Regions from separate parts of the Lelliottia nimipressuralis genome, predicted to be linked through region 2. Evidence: predicted binding sites of a transcription regulator. Region 2 holds the regulator's gene; the other holds the start of a gene.
What was found. The regulator PhoB, encoded in region 2, activates phosphate uptake and scavenging genes when phosphate is short. The targets are predictions, from matches to a motif close to CTGTCATAAAACTGNCNNAT.

Region 1: glpT (glycerol-3-phosphate transporter) is a predicted target of PhoB. The motif match lies at 4,818-4,837, and genes of this name have one in related genera.

Annotation. Positions count from the first base shown of each region.
Region 1 covers NZ_CP167172.1:3,080,642-3,088,481, reverse strand. The annotation lists gene ACB496_RS14745 (nicotinamide mononucleotide deamidase-related protein YfaY) at 1-601, shown strand, start outside; gene glpC (anaerobic glycerol-3-phosphate dehydrogenase subunit GlpC) at 631-1,821, opposite strand; gene glpB (glycerol-3-phosphate dehydrogenase subunit GlpB) at 1,818-3,077, opposite strand; gene glpA (anaerobic glycerol-3-phosphate dehydrogenase subunit A) at 3,067-4,695, opposite strand; gene glpT (glycerol-3-phosphate transporter) at 4,952-6,304, shown strand; gene yfaE (class I ribonucleotide reductase maintenance protein YfaE) at 6,346-6,600, opposite strand; gene nrdB (class Ia ribonucleoside-diphosphate reductase subunit beta) at 6,600-7,730, opposite strand.
Region 2 covers NZ_CP167172.1:1,018,944-1,026,783, reverse strand. The annotation lists gene brnQ (branched-chain amino acid transporter carrier protein BrnQ) at 1-1,026, opposite strand, end outside; gene phoR (phosphate regulon sensor histidine kinase PhoR) at 1,436-2,731, opposite strand; gene phoB (phosphate response regulator transcription factor PhoB) at 2,753-3,442, opposite strand; gene sbcD (exonuclease subunit SbcD) at 3,623-4,828, shown strand; gene sbcC (exonuclease subunit SbcC) at 4,825-7,840, shown strand, end outside.

The sequences.
Region 1 (7,840 bases), 2.1 Mb from region 2:
CCTTGAGCTGCCGGAAGGGGTATCGATGGGCTACCGCTCCTCAATGCCCATTATCGAGCTGAAACTGACCGGCCCGGCGACGCAAAAAGCGGCGATGCTGGCGGCATGGCCTGAGGTGCAGCGCGTAGCGGGTGAAAATCTGATCTTTGAAGGCACGGAAGGATTACCGGCGCAAATCGCCCGTCATCTTCAGGAGCGTCAATTGAGCCTGACCCTGAGCGAGCAGTTCACCGGCGGTTTGCTGGCGCTGCAACTCTCGCGGGCTAACGCCTCGCTGCTGGCGAGTGAAGTGGTGCCTTCGCAGGAAGAGACGCTCGCGCAAACCGCCCACTGGACGGCCGATCGTCGGGTCAACCATTTCGCCGGACTGGCGCTGGCGGTGACTGGCCTTGAAGATGAGCATCTCAACTTTGCCCTCGCCACACCGCAGGGCACTCACGCACTGCGCGTGAAAATGAGTGCCACGCGCTACAGCCTGCAGGTACGCCAGGAGGTGTGTGCGATGATGGCGTTGAATATGCTGCGCCGCTGGCTGAATGGCAAAGAGGTCGCCAGCGATCATGGCTGGATTGAGGTGGTGGAAACACTGTTTATCGAGTGAAAAAACCGGGGCAAAACGCCCCGGTCTGCTTAGCTGAGCGCTTTCGCCAGCAGGGAGATTGGATGTTCACAGCGCAGGCTCGTGGACATTTCGATCTGCCATTTGCAGGTTTCGCAGTCGGTCACCACCAGGTCCGCGCCGCTCTCTTCGATCTGGCGGAACAGCGGCGCACCAATGGCCTGCGACGTCGGGTAGTTTTCGCTTTTAAAGCCGTAGGTCCCTGCAATCCCGCAGCAGCGCGAATCCAGCACTGTCAGTTCCAGCCCCGGAATCAGCCTGAGTAGCTCCAGCGTATAAATCGCCCAGCCCATTTTTTCCATATGACAGGGTGTGTGATACACCACTTTCAGCGGTAATTTCTTTAACGGCAGCCTCTGCCCGCTATCCAGTTTGCGCCAGATAAAACGGGTGGCCAGCTCGATGTGCTCGCGCAACCCGCTGTTATCGACGTCCAGCAGATGCGGATACTCATCCCGCAGCGTAAAGGTGCAGGTGGATGACGTGGCGAGGACCGGGATCCCTTTGTCGACAATCGCTTCGCGCAGTGAGGTCACGTTGTGCCGGGCCTGTTTACGCGCCCGGTCGGTAAAGCCGTTGGCAATTAGCGGCACGCCGCAGCACTTCTCTTTATTCAGCAACTGTACGCCTGTGCCCATTGCATTCAACACGCTGACCAGATCTTTGCCCAGCTGCGGGTGGTTATAGTTCACGTAACAGCCGTGGAAGAACGCGGCCTGGTCGGTGTACTGCGCCTGTCTCTCGGCAACGCTTTTATACCAGCGGCGGAAAGTCCCGTGGGAGTATTTGGGCAGAGTGCGGTGATGATCGATTTTGAGCGCCACGTCGAGGAGCTTTCGCACCGGTTTCAGCGAGGTCGCCGCATTCACCAGCGGGGCGAACGGCGTGGAGACGCTGCCCATCAGATCCGTATGGCTTAAAATGGCATCACGAAGGGTCGGTTTTTGCGTGCTGTACTGCGCCCGCGCGCGCTGGATAATGTCCCCGATTTTGACATCAGAGGGGCAGGCGACTTCACAGCGTTTGCAGTTGATGCAGTATTTCAGCGCGTCGTCGTACAGTGCGCCATCTTTCAGGCGCAGACGCTCGCCGTCCGGCCCGGCCTGTTTCGGCCCCGGGTAGCGTGGATTCACGCTGCTCACCGGGCAAACGGTGGTGCAGACGGTGCATTTGATGCAGCTTTCAAAACGGGTATCGTTCATGGTTGTTCTCCCGCTCGCTGGCAAATCTGTTCGGCAACGGCCAGCGCCGTGATGGCGCAGACACCGCCGCCGCAGCCCTGGGCTATCGGGTCAAAACCGCCCAGCACCGAGCCAATGGCGTAAAGATTGTCGATCGCCACGCCGGAAAGCTGCGGGCGCAGGTGCTCATCGGTGATGACGCCGAACTGCTGCCACGGCTGGGGTGTGAAGAAATCGCTCTGATACCAGTCGGCGCGGGAGGCGCTCTGACGCACGTCCAGCCCCATCACCGCCTCGCGGATCCCTTCGCGGGTGCTGATTAATCCGTTGCTGAAGAAACTGCCGCTCGCCAGTACCACAAAACGGGCACGCAGCGGAATATCCTCATGGTTTCGTGTCCAGACGGCATGGGCGTTGCCCGCTTCAAGCGACACTTTTTTGACTTCATCTCCCGCCATCCAGACGCCGCCCTGAGCGATAAACTGCCGCTGAAGCTGATTGTGCAGACGAATTCCTGGCACAGATGGCGGCAGCGTCGGCAGCAGCCAGAGCGGGCAGGGGAGGCGATCGCTGAGCCAGCGCCACAGACGATTATCCGTCAGGCCAAAACAGGCCGGCATGTACAGGGCATCGACGCCCTGCGCCAGAGGATGTAAGGCGTCAAAAATCATCGGCCAGTGAACGTCGTTGTCCAGCAGCCGGGCAATATTCACGGCGCGAAACTCGCTGGCGTTATCCCGCAGGACATCCAGCTCCGGCAACTCGATCTCCGCCGTGTCCGCGTGAATCCCCTGGTGACGCAGCGACGCAGCGGCAAGATGGGCCTGAAAATCGAGAAATCCGCTGATGCCAATGACGCAGACGCGCTGGTTCTGGCTGGGGGCGACCGGCACCTCTTCCGGACTGAGCCAGGCGCTGCGCTGGGTACCGAGCGGCGTGATGCGGGCGTGATTTTGCCCGGCATTGCCCTTTAAGCGCGCGCCGCTGGCGGCGAGCAGGCTTTCGGTTTCTCGCGCGAAGCGGGCCATATTTTCAACCCCCACCCGGCGGTAAGGGTGTTCAGGCGGCAACGCCGCCGGGTTTTGCACCGCCGTGAGCGGATTCTGGACGGGCGAACCGTCGGCCATCGCGCCGAGCAGGTCCAGGGAGCCGGACGAAAAATGCAGCGCGCTTTGACCGCGACTGATAATGGCGCAGCGCTGGCCGCTTTGCGTCAGCTTCAGGCCGCACAGCAGCCCGGCGAGACCGCCACCAATAATCACCGTATCAAATTTCATCGTGCTGCTCCTTTTCCAGTCCGCACAGCCCTTGGTAGACCCAGCGGGTAAATTCGCTTTCGCGCAGCGCGTCGCCCCAGGCGACAGGCTGCACCCCTTTCCAGCGTTCATTGAGGAACTCGCTGAGCTGCGTCAGTGATTGCGCGGAGGTGGTGACATTGAAACGCTGTAACAGGCCCGCCGCGCGGCAGGCGCACAGCTCGCCCTGACAGGTGCCCATCCCGACGCGGGTGCGGCGACGTAAATCGAGCAGGTTGTTAACCGCCAGATTTTCCACCGCATACTGCACTTCGCCCGCAGTGACGGCTTCGCATTCGCACACCAGGCTGCGGCTGAGGCGGCCCTGTCCCAGCCAGGCGGGCGTGCGGTCGCCGTGACGGTAGATGGCCGATCCCCGCAGCGGCGCGGGCAGGGAGATGATTTTTTGCAGCGTTTTTTCGGTTGGCTCCTGCGAGCCTGGCAGCGGGCGCTCAGCAGTGGTGCAGGGCTGCGTATTCCCGAGTTTGCGGCACACGGCGTCGGTGGCCCACTGCGCCATCAGCCGGTAGGTCATCAGTTTGCCGCCGGTGATGGTAATGAAACCTTCCAGCCCGTCGCGCGCGGCGTGATCGAGCAACACAATGCCACGGCTGACGTTGCGCCCGCTCGGATCGTCGTCGCTGGCGACCAGCGGGCGTACCCCGGCATAGGCGCGCAGAATGCGGGTTTGCGCCATGATCGGCGCCAGTTTTTCCCCTTCGCGCAGCAGGATATCCACCTCTTCGGCGGTTACCCGATTACAGTCGATATCGTTGTAATCAATGTGCGTGGAGGTGGTACCAATCAGGGAGATGGTATCGCCCGGCACCAGGATGTCGGCGTCGGACGGTTTGCGGCAGCGGTTGATGACGTGATTGTTGATACGGTGATCGAGGATCAGCAGCGAGCCTTTCGCCGGGAACATGCGAACGGACAACTCAGCATACTCCGCAATGTGCTGACCCCAGATCCCGGCAGCGTTGACCACCACACCTGCATACAGCTCACTGTGTTCCCCGTACAGGCGATCATAGATACGCACGCCCCGTACGCTGTCGCCTTCACGGATAAGCCCTGTAACTTCATGCGCGGTCAGAATGGTCGCGCCGTGTTCGCGGGCATCGAGCATATTGGCCGCCGTCAGGCGGAAGGGGTCCACGGTGCCGTCGGGCACTTTCACTGCGCCCAGCAGGGCCGGGTTTACCGCCGGTTCGATGCGCCGGGCAAGCAGAGGATCTATCGCTTCGGCATTGATACCCGCGTTAGTGCAGGCGGTAATAAAGGTTTTCTGAAACGCCAGATCGTCCTCTGGCAGCGTGATAAACAGGCCGTCTGTGGGTTCAATGCAGTGGCGGGCGATGCGTTTGAGGATCTGGTTTTCGGCGATGCACTCGCGCGCTGATTCGTTGTCGGTCACGGCGTAGCGCGCGCCGCTGTGCAATAAGCCGTGATTGCGCCCGGTGGCGCCGGTGGCGATATCGTGACGTTCGAGCAGCGTAACGCTTAAGCCTCGCAGGGCGCAGTCCCGCGCCATCCCGGCGCCCGTTGCGCCGCCGCCAATGATAATCACATCGCTATAACGGGGATCGCGGATTGCCATTGTCTTCCCTCATGTTCGTTTTTTACCATTTAGCCACATCAAAAATGTGGTTTGTTTGATTTCGAACACAAACGAGCGCAATTCGAAAATGAAACGTGATTCCGTGCGCCTTTTTGCGCACTGTGTCATATTTCTGTAACAATTCGTGCGTTGATTCACAGTAACAATCGTCGTGATTATTTAACATCCCCAGCCTCTCTGGAGCTGGGGTGCAGTAAAAGCCCTGGCAATTAACAATATGGCCACGGAGGCTGTTATGCTCAGTATCTTCAAACCTGCTCCGCATCGGGCACGTCTGCCAGAGGCAGAAGTTGACCCGCTTTATCGCCGCCTGCGCTGGCAAATCTTCCTCGGAATTTTCTTCGGCTATGCCGCTTACTATCTGGTGCGCAAAAACTTCGCTCTGGCGATGCCGTATCTGGTTGAACAGGGTTTTTCGCGCGGTGACTTAGGTTTCGCGCTGTCCGGCATTTCAATTGCCTACGGTTTTTCGAAATTCATCATGGGGTCGGTCTCAGACCGCTCGAATCCGCGCGTCTTCTTACCGGCGGGCCTGATTCTGGCTGCGGCGGTAATGCTGTTTATGGGCTTCGTGCCCTGGGCGACCTCCAGCATCGCAGTGATGTTCGTGCTGCTGTTTATCTGCGGCTGGTTCCAGGGAATGGGGTGGCCACCGTGCGGACGTACCATGGTCCACTGGTGGTCGCAGAAAGAGCGCGGCGGGATTGTGTCGGTGTGGAACTGCGCCCATAACGTCGGCGGCGGTATTCCGCCACTGCTGTTCCTGTTAGGGATGGCGTGGTTTAACGACTGGAAAGCGGCGCTGTACATGCCTGCATTTGGCGCGATTCTGGTGGCGATGATTGCTTTTGCGCTGATGCGCGATACCCCGCAATCCTGCGGCCTGCCGCCAATTGAAGAGTATAAAAACGACTACCCGGACGACTACAGCGAACAGCACGAAGAGGAGCTGACGGCGAAGCAAATCTTCATGAAATACGTTCTGCCGAACAAACTGCTGTGGTACATCGCGGTGGCGAACGTGTTTGTCTATCTGCTGCGATACGGCATTCTCGACTGGTCGCCAACCTATCTGAAAGAGGTGAAGCACTTCGCGCTGGATAAGTCATCCTGGGCCTATTTCTTGTATGAATACGCCGGGATCCCGGGCACGCTGATTTGCGGCTGGATGTCGGATAAAGTGTTCAAAGGCAACCGCGGTGCAACGGGCGTATTCTTTATGACGCTGGTGACCATCGCCACGATCGTTTACTGGCTCAACCCTCCGGGAAATCCGGGTGTGGATATGGCCTGTATGATCGTGATTGGCTTCCTGATTTATGGCCCGGTAATGCTGATCGGCCTGCATGCCCTTGAACTGGCGCCGAAGAAAGCAGCAGGGACCGCCGCAGGCTTTACCGGTCTGTTTGGTTATCTCGGCGGATCGGTTGCCGCCAGCGCTATCGTCGGTTACACGGTCGATTTCTTCGGCTGGGACGGTGGCTTCATGGTGATGATTGGCGGCAGCATAATGGCAGTATTGCTGCTGATTGTGGTGATGTTCGGTGAAAAACGTCATCACGCGGAGATGATGCAGAAACGCGGATAAAAAAAATGCCCGCGAAAGCGGGCATTTAGTGCGTGCAGGCATTACATCTCGATTTCGATATCGCCTTTTGCCCGGCAACAGCAGGGCAAAATTTCCCCTTCATTGATGAACGCCAGCGGCTCGGTGAGCCAGTCGACCTGACCTGCCACTAAACGGCAGCGGCAGGAGCCGCAGTAACCGGCGCGACACTGGTATTCGACTTCCACCTGATGCGACTCAAGCGCGACCAGCAGAGAAGGGTGCTCTTCGCGGCACAGAACTTCTGTGCCGGAAAGGCTGAGCGTGACGCGGCTCATCAGAGCTGGAAATCGCTCAGGTCGTCAGTATTGACTTCGGAATCAATCTGACCGACCAGGTAAGAACTCACTTCCACTTCCTGCGGCGCAACCTGCACGTTGTCGGACACCAGCCAGGTGTTGATCCATGGAATCGGGTTAGAGCGCGTTTTAAACGGCAGCTCAAGGCCCACCGCCTGCATGCGGATGTTGGTGATGTACTCCACATACTGACACAGAATGTCTTTGTTCAAGCCGATCATGGAACCGTCGCGGAACAGGTAATCTGCCCACTCTTTTTCCTGCTGAGCGGCCAGCACAAACAGGTCGTAGCACTCCTGTTTGCACTCTTCGGCAATCTCTGCCATTTCCGGATCGTCCACGCCGCTGCGCAGCAGATTCAGCATGTGCTGAGTGCCGGTCAGGTGCAGGGCTTCGTCGCGAGCGATCAGACGGATAATTTTCGCGTTACCTTCCATCAGCTTGCGCTCGGCGAAAGCAAATGAGCAGGCAAAGCTGACATAGAAGCGAATCGCTTCCAGCGCGTTGACGCTCATCAGGCACAGGTACAGCTGTTTTTTCAGGGCGCGCAGATTCACGGTCACGGTTTTACCGTTGACGTTGTGGGTGCCTTCGCCCAGCAGATGCCAGTAGCTGGTCATTTCGATCAGCTCGTCGTAGTAGTGGGCGATGCCCTCTGCGCGTTTCTGGATCTGCTCGTTGGTAACGATATCGTCAAACACCACCGCCGGATCGTTCACGATGTTGCGGATGATGTGGGTGTAAGAGCGCGAGTGGATCGTCTCGGAGAACGCCCAGGTTTCGACCCAGGTTTCCAGCTCAGGAATAGAAATCAGCGGCAGCAACGCCACGTTCGGGCTACGACCCTGAATGGAATCCAGCAGCGTCTGATACTTCAGGTTGCTGAGGAAAATATGCTTTTCATGGTCAGGCAGTGCCTGAAAGTCGATACGATCGCGTGAAACATCCACTTCTTCCGGACGCCAGAAGAAGGAGAGTTGCTTTTCGATCAGCTTTTCGAAGATGTCATATTTTTGCTGATCGTAGCGTGCCACGTTGACCGATTGCCCGAAGAACATGGGCTCTTTGAGCTGGTCGTTTTTCGTCTGTGAAAAGGTGGTATATGCCATTGAAGTGAGTCCTGTAGGAGTGTAATGCCGGACAGCGCTTTGCGTATCCGGCCTACAACACCTCGAAATTATGTAGGCCGGATACGGCGTTTACGCCGCCATCCGGCAAA
Region 2 (7,840 bases):
AGGAATGGAGACCTGAATCAGGTGGCTCAGACCAAGGTTAGAAACCGCCATTGAGAAGCCGCCAAGGATGAACACCAGCGTGCGATAGGACAGCGGAATATACTGGGCGAAGAACTCTGCACAGGCGCAGGTCAGGCCAACAGCCGTCACCAGACAGGCCAGGAAAATCAGTACCGCCAGCAGGAAGCTCCCCGCTCCGCCGAAGGTGTGCTGAACGTAGGCATGGAGGATCGCCGCGCCGTTCGCGTTTTGATCGACCAGCGTCGCGCTATCAGAGCCCAGACGGAACAGCGCCAGATACAGCAGCGTCAAACCGACGCCCGCCATCAGGCCAGCCCAGATGGTGTAGCGGGTCAGCAGACGCGCTTCGGTCACACCGCGAGAGCGCGCGGCGTTAACGATGACGATACCAAAGACCATCGCGCCCATGGTGTCCATGGTCAGATAGCCGTTCACAAAGCCGTTCGAGAAGGCCGCCGTTTTGTAGGCGTCCAGCGACTCGCTGATCGGGCCTGCTGGCCACATGATGGCTGCAACGGCCAGCACGATCAGCGCAAGAATTTTCATTGGCGCGAGGAAGTTACCCACGGTATCCAGCAGTTTGCCCGGATAGAGGGAGACCAGAATCACCAGCGCGAAGTAGACCAGGCTGTAAATCAGCAGCGGCAGCGCGCCGTCACCGGTCAGGGGAGCAATCCCCACTTCGAAGGAGACCGTTGCAGTACGCGGGGTCGCAAACAGTGGACCCACCGCCAGATAGCACACGGTTGCCAGCAGAACGCCCGCCACTTTACCGATCGGGGTGCTGAGGCTGTCCACGCCGCCGCCGACTTTCGCCAGCGCGATCACGGTCAGAACCGGAAGACCGACCGCAGTAATCAGGAAGCCAATCGCCGCTGTCCAGACGTGTTCACCCGCCTGCAGGCCAACCATAGGAGGAAAAATGATGTTACCTGCGCCGACGAACAGCGCAAAAGTCATAAAGCCCAGCGCGATGATGTCACGCGATTTTAAATGATGGGTCATAGAACCTTACTGCCTGTGGATGTGGTGTTGAAAACGTTGAGATTTTCGCCATCCCAAAGGGGACGATACAGCGGAAAATTTACTCAATTTCAGCGGGATATGCTCCCGTCATGCCGTGGCGAAGAATAGTTTTTCGATTTACCACGTAAATACAGTCGGTATGACAGTATATGGGGCGCAATTTAAACGCTTATAACGTTTAAAGGCAAGGAGGGATCTGAAAACCAGAACAATATGCCAGCATGAAAATTCAGACCAGAACAATCCTCTAAGGTTAAGAAAAACTCATGGCTAATCATGCGAACAAAAAAGCAACATCCGTATAAAATTCATTCACGTTTCGCTTGACTGCAAAGCAAACAGGCCAGCATAAGCTGGCCTGTGGAAAGGAGGGCTGACACACACGTTGTCAGGCACTTTTTTTGGCAATTAAACGTTCCGGGATAACAAAACTGAAGCGCGTGCCTTTGCCCGGCGTACTCTGAATATCAAGGCGGCTGTCGTGGTGATTCACGGCGTGCTTAACAATCGCCAGCCCCAGCCCGCTGCCGCCTGTCTGCCGCGAACGCGCTTTATCCACGCGATAGAAACGCTCGGTCAGACGCGGAATATGCTCCGGTCCAATCCCCGGCCCGTTATCCTCGACGCTAAACTCCGCCCCCGTCGGGACGCGCTGCCAGCGCACAATAATCTGCGTGCCCTCTGGCGTATGGTTCACCGCGTTATAGACCAGGTTTGAAATCGCGCTGCGCAGTTCGTCCTCGCTGCCGAGCACCTTCAGACTGCTGTCCAGCTCAAAAGTGAACTGATGCCTTTTGTGGCTCAGGGTCTGGGCTTCCCGCTCAACCACCCGCAGCATCATCGGCACGTCGATGGTTTCATTCATCGCCAGCGTCGGTGCCGCTTCAATTTTTGACAGGGTAAGCAGCTGCTTCACCAGCCCTTCCATACGATGCGTTTGCTCGCGCATGGTGTGAAGCGCTTTCTCTCGCGGCGCCCCCTCCAGCGTCTGCTCCTGCATCATCTCCAGATACCCCTGCAGCACCGTCAACGGCGTGCGCAGCTCGTGGCTGACGTTGGCAAAGAAATTACGCCGCGCCCCTTCGAGCTGGTGCATCTGGGTCACATCGCGCGCCACCATCAGCCACTGCTGATCGCTGTAGGGCATCACGCGAAACTCAAGGTGACGGCCATTGTTCAGCACCAGATTATGCGGGCGGGTAAAGTCGCGTTTTTTCAGATAAAGGGTGAATTCAGGATAACGCAGGAGGTTAAGGATATTCTGGCCGTTATCGTCCGGCCAGCGCAGCCCCAGCAGCTGTTGTGCCAGGCCATTACACCAGAACATCGTCCCTTCTTCGGTGGTCAGAATCACCGCATCCGGCAGCGATTCGGCACCGCTGCGAAAGCGCTTGATCAGGCTTCCAAGCTCACGACGGCGCTTTTTATTTCGCATCTGCATCTGATGCAAGCCGTAAAGCAACGGCTCCCAGCTGCCGCTGCCGGGCGGTGGCGTCATGCTGCGATCGACCCACAGCCACCAGGAGAGACGCAGTAAATTCCAGAAATGCCAGACCAGCAGGCCGGTCACTGCCGCCAGTAAAAACCACGGCAGATAACCAAAAATCGCCCCCAGAATGGCGGCGGGAATACAACATAAGATCAGTTCAAAAACGAGCCTTTTCCATGACAGACGTTCCAGCACGCGTCACACTCCTGTCATTGTTCAGAAACGGGTCGAAAAACGATAACCCGTACCGCGGACCGTCTGCACCATTCGATCGTGGCCGCTGTGTTCCAGCGCTTTACGCAAGCGGCGAATATGGACATCGACCGTCCTGTCTTCGACATAGACGTTAGTCCCCCAGACGTTATTCAGCAACTGTTCGCGGCTGTAGACGCGTTCCGGGTGAGTCATAAAGAAGTGCAAAAGTTTGAATTCTGTCGGGCCCATATCCAGCGGGTTTTCGCCGGTCATCACGCGATGTGAGGTCGGGTCGAGGCTTAACCCCTGCATTTCGATCACCTCTTCCACCGCCATCGGCGAAATACGGCGCATGACGGCTTTGATACGCGCCACCAGCTCTTTCGGCGAGAACGGCTTGGTGATGTAATCATCTGCGCCGGTCTCAAGACCGCGCACGCGATCTTCCTCTTCACCGCGCGCCGTCAACATTACCACCGGGATATCGCGGGTCATCGCTTCGCGTTTAATGTGCTTGATAAATTGCAGGCCAGAACCGCCGGGCAACATCCAGTCAAGCAGAATCAAATCGGGCCAGGGTTCGTTGAGTTGATTCACCGCGCTGTCATAATCTTCCGCCTCAACCGGCTGGAAGCCATTTTGTTCGAGCACGAAGCACACCATTTCGCGAATCGGAGCTTCATCTTCTACGACCAGAATACGTCTCGCCATACTTTGCCCTGTCTTATTAAAGTATCAGTTTGTAATGCGGCGCCATTATGCGTCAGATTTATGACAGATTTATGAAAAACATTACCACCATGAATGGCAAACTGTTGTTTTATTACAGCGGTTATTTTCCAGCCCTGAAAGCTTATAATCCCCTTCACCCTTTTTTGCCATGGAACTGTTATGCGCATACTCCACACCTCGGACTGGCATCTGGGGCAAAATTTTTACAGCAAAAGTCGCGCCGCCGAACATGAAGCGTTCCTGAACTGGCTGCTGGAGACGGCGCAGTCGCAGGAGGTGGACGCGATCATTGTTGCAGGGGACATTTTTGATACCGGCTCGCCGCCGAGCTATGCGCGTGAGCTGTATAACCGCTTCGTGGTCAATCTGCAGCAAACAGGCTGCCATCTGGTGATCGTCGCGGGCAACCATGATTCCGTCGCCACGCTCAACGAATCCCGCGATATTCTTGCGTTTCTGAATACTACTGTAGTGGCAAACGCCGGACATGCCCCGCAAATCCTCAAAAAACGCGACGGAACGCCGGGTGCCGTGCTTTGCCCGATTCCTTTTTTACGCCCGCGTGACATCGTTCAGAGCCAGGCTGGGCTTTCCGGCGGCGAAAAACAGCAGCATCTGCTGCAGGCCATCACGGACTATTATCACCAGCAGTACGCCGAGGCCTGCGCGCTGCGCGGTGATGCGCCGCTGCCGGTCATTGCTACCGGGCATCTGACCACCGTCGGTGCCAGCAAAAGTGACGCGGTGCGCGAGATTTATATTGGTACGCTGGATGCGTTCCCGGCGCAGAATTTCCCGCCAGCGGATTACATCGCGCTCGGCCACATTCACCGCGCGCAGATCATTGGCGGCTGCGAGCATATCCGCTACTGCGGCTCACCGATCTCCCTCAGCTTTGATGAAACCGGCAAAGGCAAAAGCGTGCATCTGGTGAGTTTTGCCGAGGGCAAACTGAGCGCAGTCGAGACGTTAACCGTACCGGTGACACAACCGCTGGCGATGCTCAAAGGCGATCTGGCCGCCATTTCTGCGCAGCTTGAACAGTGGCGCGGCCTGGAACAGTCGCCTCCCGTCTGGCTGGATATTGAAATCAGCACCGATGAATATCTGCACGACATGCAGCGCAAAATCCAGACCCTGACCGACGATCTGCCTGTAGAGGTATTGCTGGTGCGCCGCAGCCGCGAACAGCGCGAGAAAATTCTCTTAAGCGCGCAGCGCGAAACCCTCAGCGAATTAAACGTGGAAGAGGTATTTGAGCGCCGCCTGGCGCAGGAAGCGCTGGACGACGCACAGCGCACGCGCCTCAACGAACTCTTTACCCAGACCCTGCACGCGCTGCATGACGAGGAAAACAACGCATGAAAATTCTCAGCCTGCGTCTGAAAAACCTCAACTCCCTGAAGGGCGAGTGGAAAATCGACTTCACCGCCGAGCCGTTTGCCAGCAACGGCCTGTTTGCCATTACGGGCGCGACCGGTGCGGGTAAAACGACCCTGCTCGATGCCATCTGCCTGGCGCTGTACCATGAGACGCCGCGTCTGAACACGGTGTCGCAATCGCAAAACGATCTCATGACCCGCGACACGGCGGAGTGCCTCGCCGAAGTGGAGTTCGAAGTGAAAGGCGTGGCCTATCGCGCATTCTGGAGCCAGAACCGCGCCCGTAACCAGCCGGACGGGAACTTACAGGCACCGCGCGTGGAGCTTGCCCGGTGCGAAGACGGCAAAATTCTCGCCGATAAGGTGAAAGATAAACTCGATCTGACCGCCTCCCTGACCGGGCTGGATTATGGCCGTTTCACCCGTTCGATGCTGCTGTCGCAGGGGCAGTTCGCGGCGTTTTTAAATGCCAAACCCAAAGAGCGCGCCGAGCTGCTGGAAGAGCTGACCGGTACCGAGATCTACGGCCAAATCTCCGCCATGGTGTTTGAAAAACACAAAACGGCAAGAACCGAGCTGGAGATGCGCGAAGCGCAGGCGGCAGGCGTGGTGCTGCTGAGCGAAGAACAGCAACAGCAGCTCCATCAGGGTTTGCAAGCACTGACTGACGAAGAAAAAACGCTGCTCAGTGAACAGCAAAACCGCCAGGCACAACATCAGTGGCTGGTGCGCAGCGAAGAGCTGGCGCGTGAACAGCTACGTGCGCAATCGGCACATCAACAGGCGTTACAGGCACAGGCCGACGCCCAACCGGAACTGCTTAAACTGCAGCAGGCACAGCCTGCGCTGGCGCTGCGCCCGCTCTGGGACCGTCAGCAGGAGCAGGCGTCGACGCTCGCCCGCACGCAGCAGCAGATTTCCGAAGTAAATACTCGCTTACTTTCACGCAAGGGCCAGCGGGCGCGGATCCGTAACGGTGCAATGCGTGAGGCAGAGCGGCTCCAGTCACAGCACAAATCGCTCGCCAGCTGGATCGACGAACACAACCACTTCGGTCTGTTGAGCCAGCACATTGGCGGCTGGCGCGCGTTATTTACCCAGCAGCAGCGGGATAAATCTCAGGCAGTGGCGCTGGGTAAGCGTCTGACTGAACTGCAACAAAAACTGGCCGCGCTGCCGCTCACTTCACTGACGCTATCCGCAGAAGAGACCGCGCAGGCGTTAGAGCATCAGGTGCAGTATCGCCCGGCGCGCCAGCGTCTCGCCACACTGCATGCCCGCTATCAGCCGCTGCAAAAACGGCTGTTACAGATGCGGGCAACGCAGGAAAAAGACCTGGCCGCGCAGGCCACGCTTGATCAAACCCTGGCTGCGCGACGCCAGCAGTACAAAGAGAAAAACCAGCACTATCTGGATCTGAAAACCCTGTGCGAACAGGAAGCGCTGATCAAGGGTCTGGAGGCGCACCGCGCCAGCCTCGAGGCGGGTAAACCCTGCCCGCTGTGCGGTGCAACCGAACATCCTGCCGTGGCGCAGTATCAGGCGCTGGAGGTTAGCGCTAACCAACGTCGCCGCGATGAACTGCACGCCGAAGTGAAACGGCTTGAAGAAGAGGGACTCTTGCTGCGCGGACAGCTGAAAGCGCTGATAGACCAGCGTGAGCGCGAAACCGCAGAAACCCTGACGCTCACTCAGGAGGAGCAAGCGCTCACACAGGAGTGGCAGTCGGTGTGCGCGTCACTGAAGGCGAGCCTGAACATTCAGGAAGATATTGCCCCCTGGCTGGAGGAGCAGGAACAGTACGAGCGCCAGCTGTATCAGCTCAGCCAACGCCTGGCCTTGCAGAATCAGCTCAACGAACTGGAACAGCAGATTCACCAGATTCAGCAGCAGATTGATACCCAGCGCCAGACCTTGCTGAGCGCATTAACGCCGCTCGCCCTCACCGCGCCGCAAGAGGGCGAAGAGAGCGCGTGGCTGGCACTGCGTGAAACCGAATCGAATGAGTGGCAGGAAAAGCAGAAGCAGCTGACGGCCCTTCAGGAACAAATGAACGTCCTGATGCCGCTTCTCGACACGCTGCCCGCATCCGAAGATGAAACGGCGGACGAGCCGGTCCCCGATAACTGGCGCGAAATTCACAACGACTGCATCTCCCTGCAAAGCCAGCTCGCCACCCTGCAACAGCAGGAGCAGAGCGATCGCGAGCGTCTGGCACAGCTGCAAACCCAGTTTGCGACTGCGCTCCAGGAGAGCAGTTTTGCCAGTGAAGCCGCGTTCCTTGCCGCACTGCTTGATGGCGATACCGTGCGCAAGCTGGAACAGCTGAAACATACGCTGGAACAACAGCTCCAGCAATCCTCTGCGCTGGCCTTACAGGCGGATCAGCAGCGTCTGGAGCATAGGGAAAAGCAACCGGAAGCGCTGCCGGCGGATCTGGACGTACAGGCATTGCAGGCGCAATTACAGCAACTGGCACAGCAGCTGCGCGAAAATACGACGCGTCAGGGCGAGATCCGCCAGCAGCTGAAGCAGGATAGCGATAACCGTCTTCATCAGCAGGGCTTGATGCAGCAGATTGAAGAAGCCGCGCGTCTCGCGGATGATTGGGGATATCTGAACGCGCTGATCGGTTCAAGCACCGGCGACCGGTTCCGTAAATTTGCCCAGGGGCTGACCCTCGATAATCTGGTGTGGCTGGCCAACCAGCAGCTCAACCGCCTGCACGGGCGCTATCTGCTGCAACGCAAGGCCAGCGATGCGCTGGAGCTGGAAGTGGTCGATACCTGGCAGGCCGACGCCGTGCGCGATACGCGCACCCTCTCCGGCGGGGAGAGTTTCCTGGTAAGCCTTGCGCTGGCGCTGGCGCTGTCAGATCTGGTGAGCCATAAAACGCGAATAGATTCCCTGTTCCTTGATGAGGGCTTTGGTACGCTGGACAGCGAAACGCTGGATACGGCGCTCGATGCGCTCGATGCCCTGAACGCCACGGGCA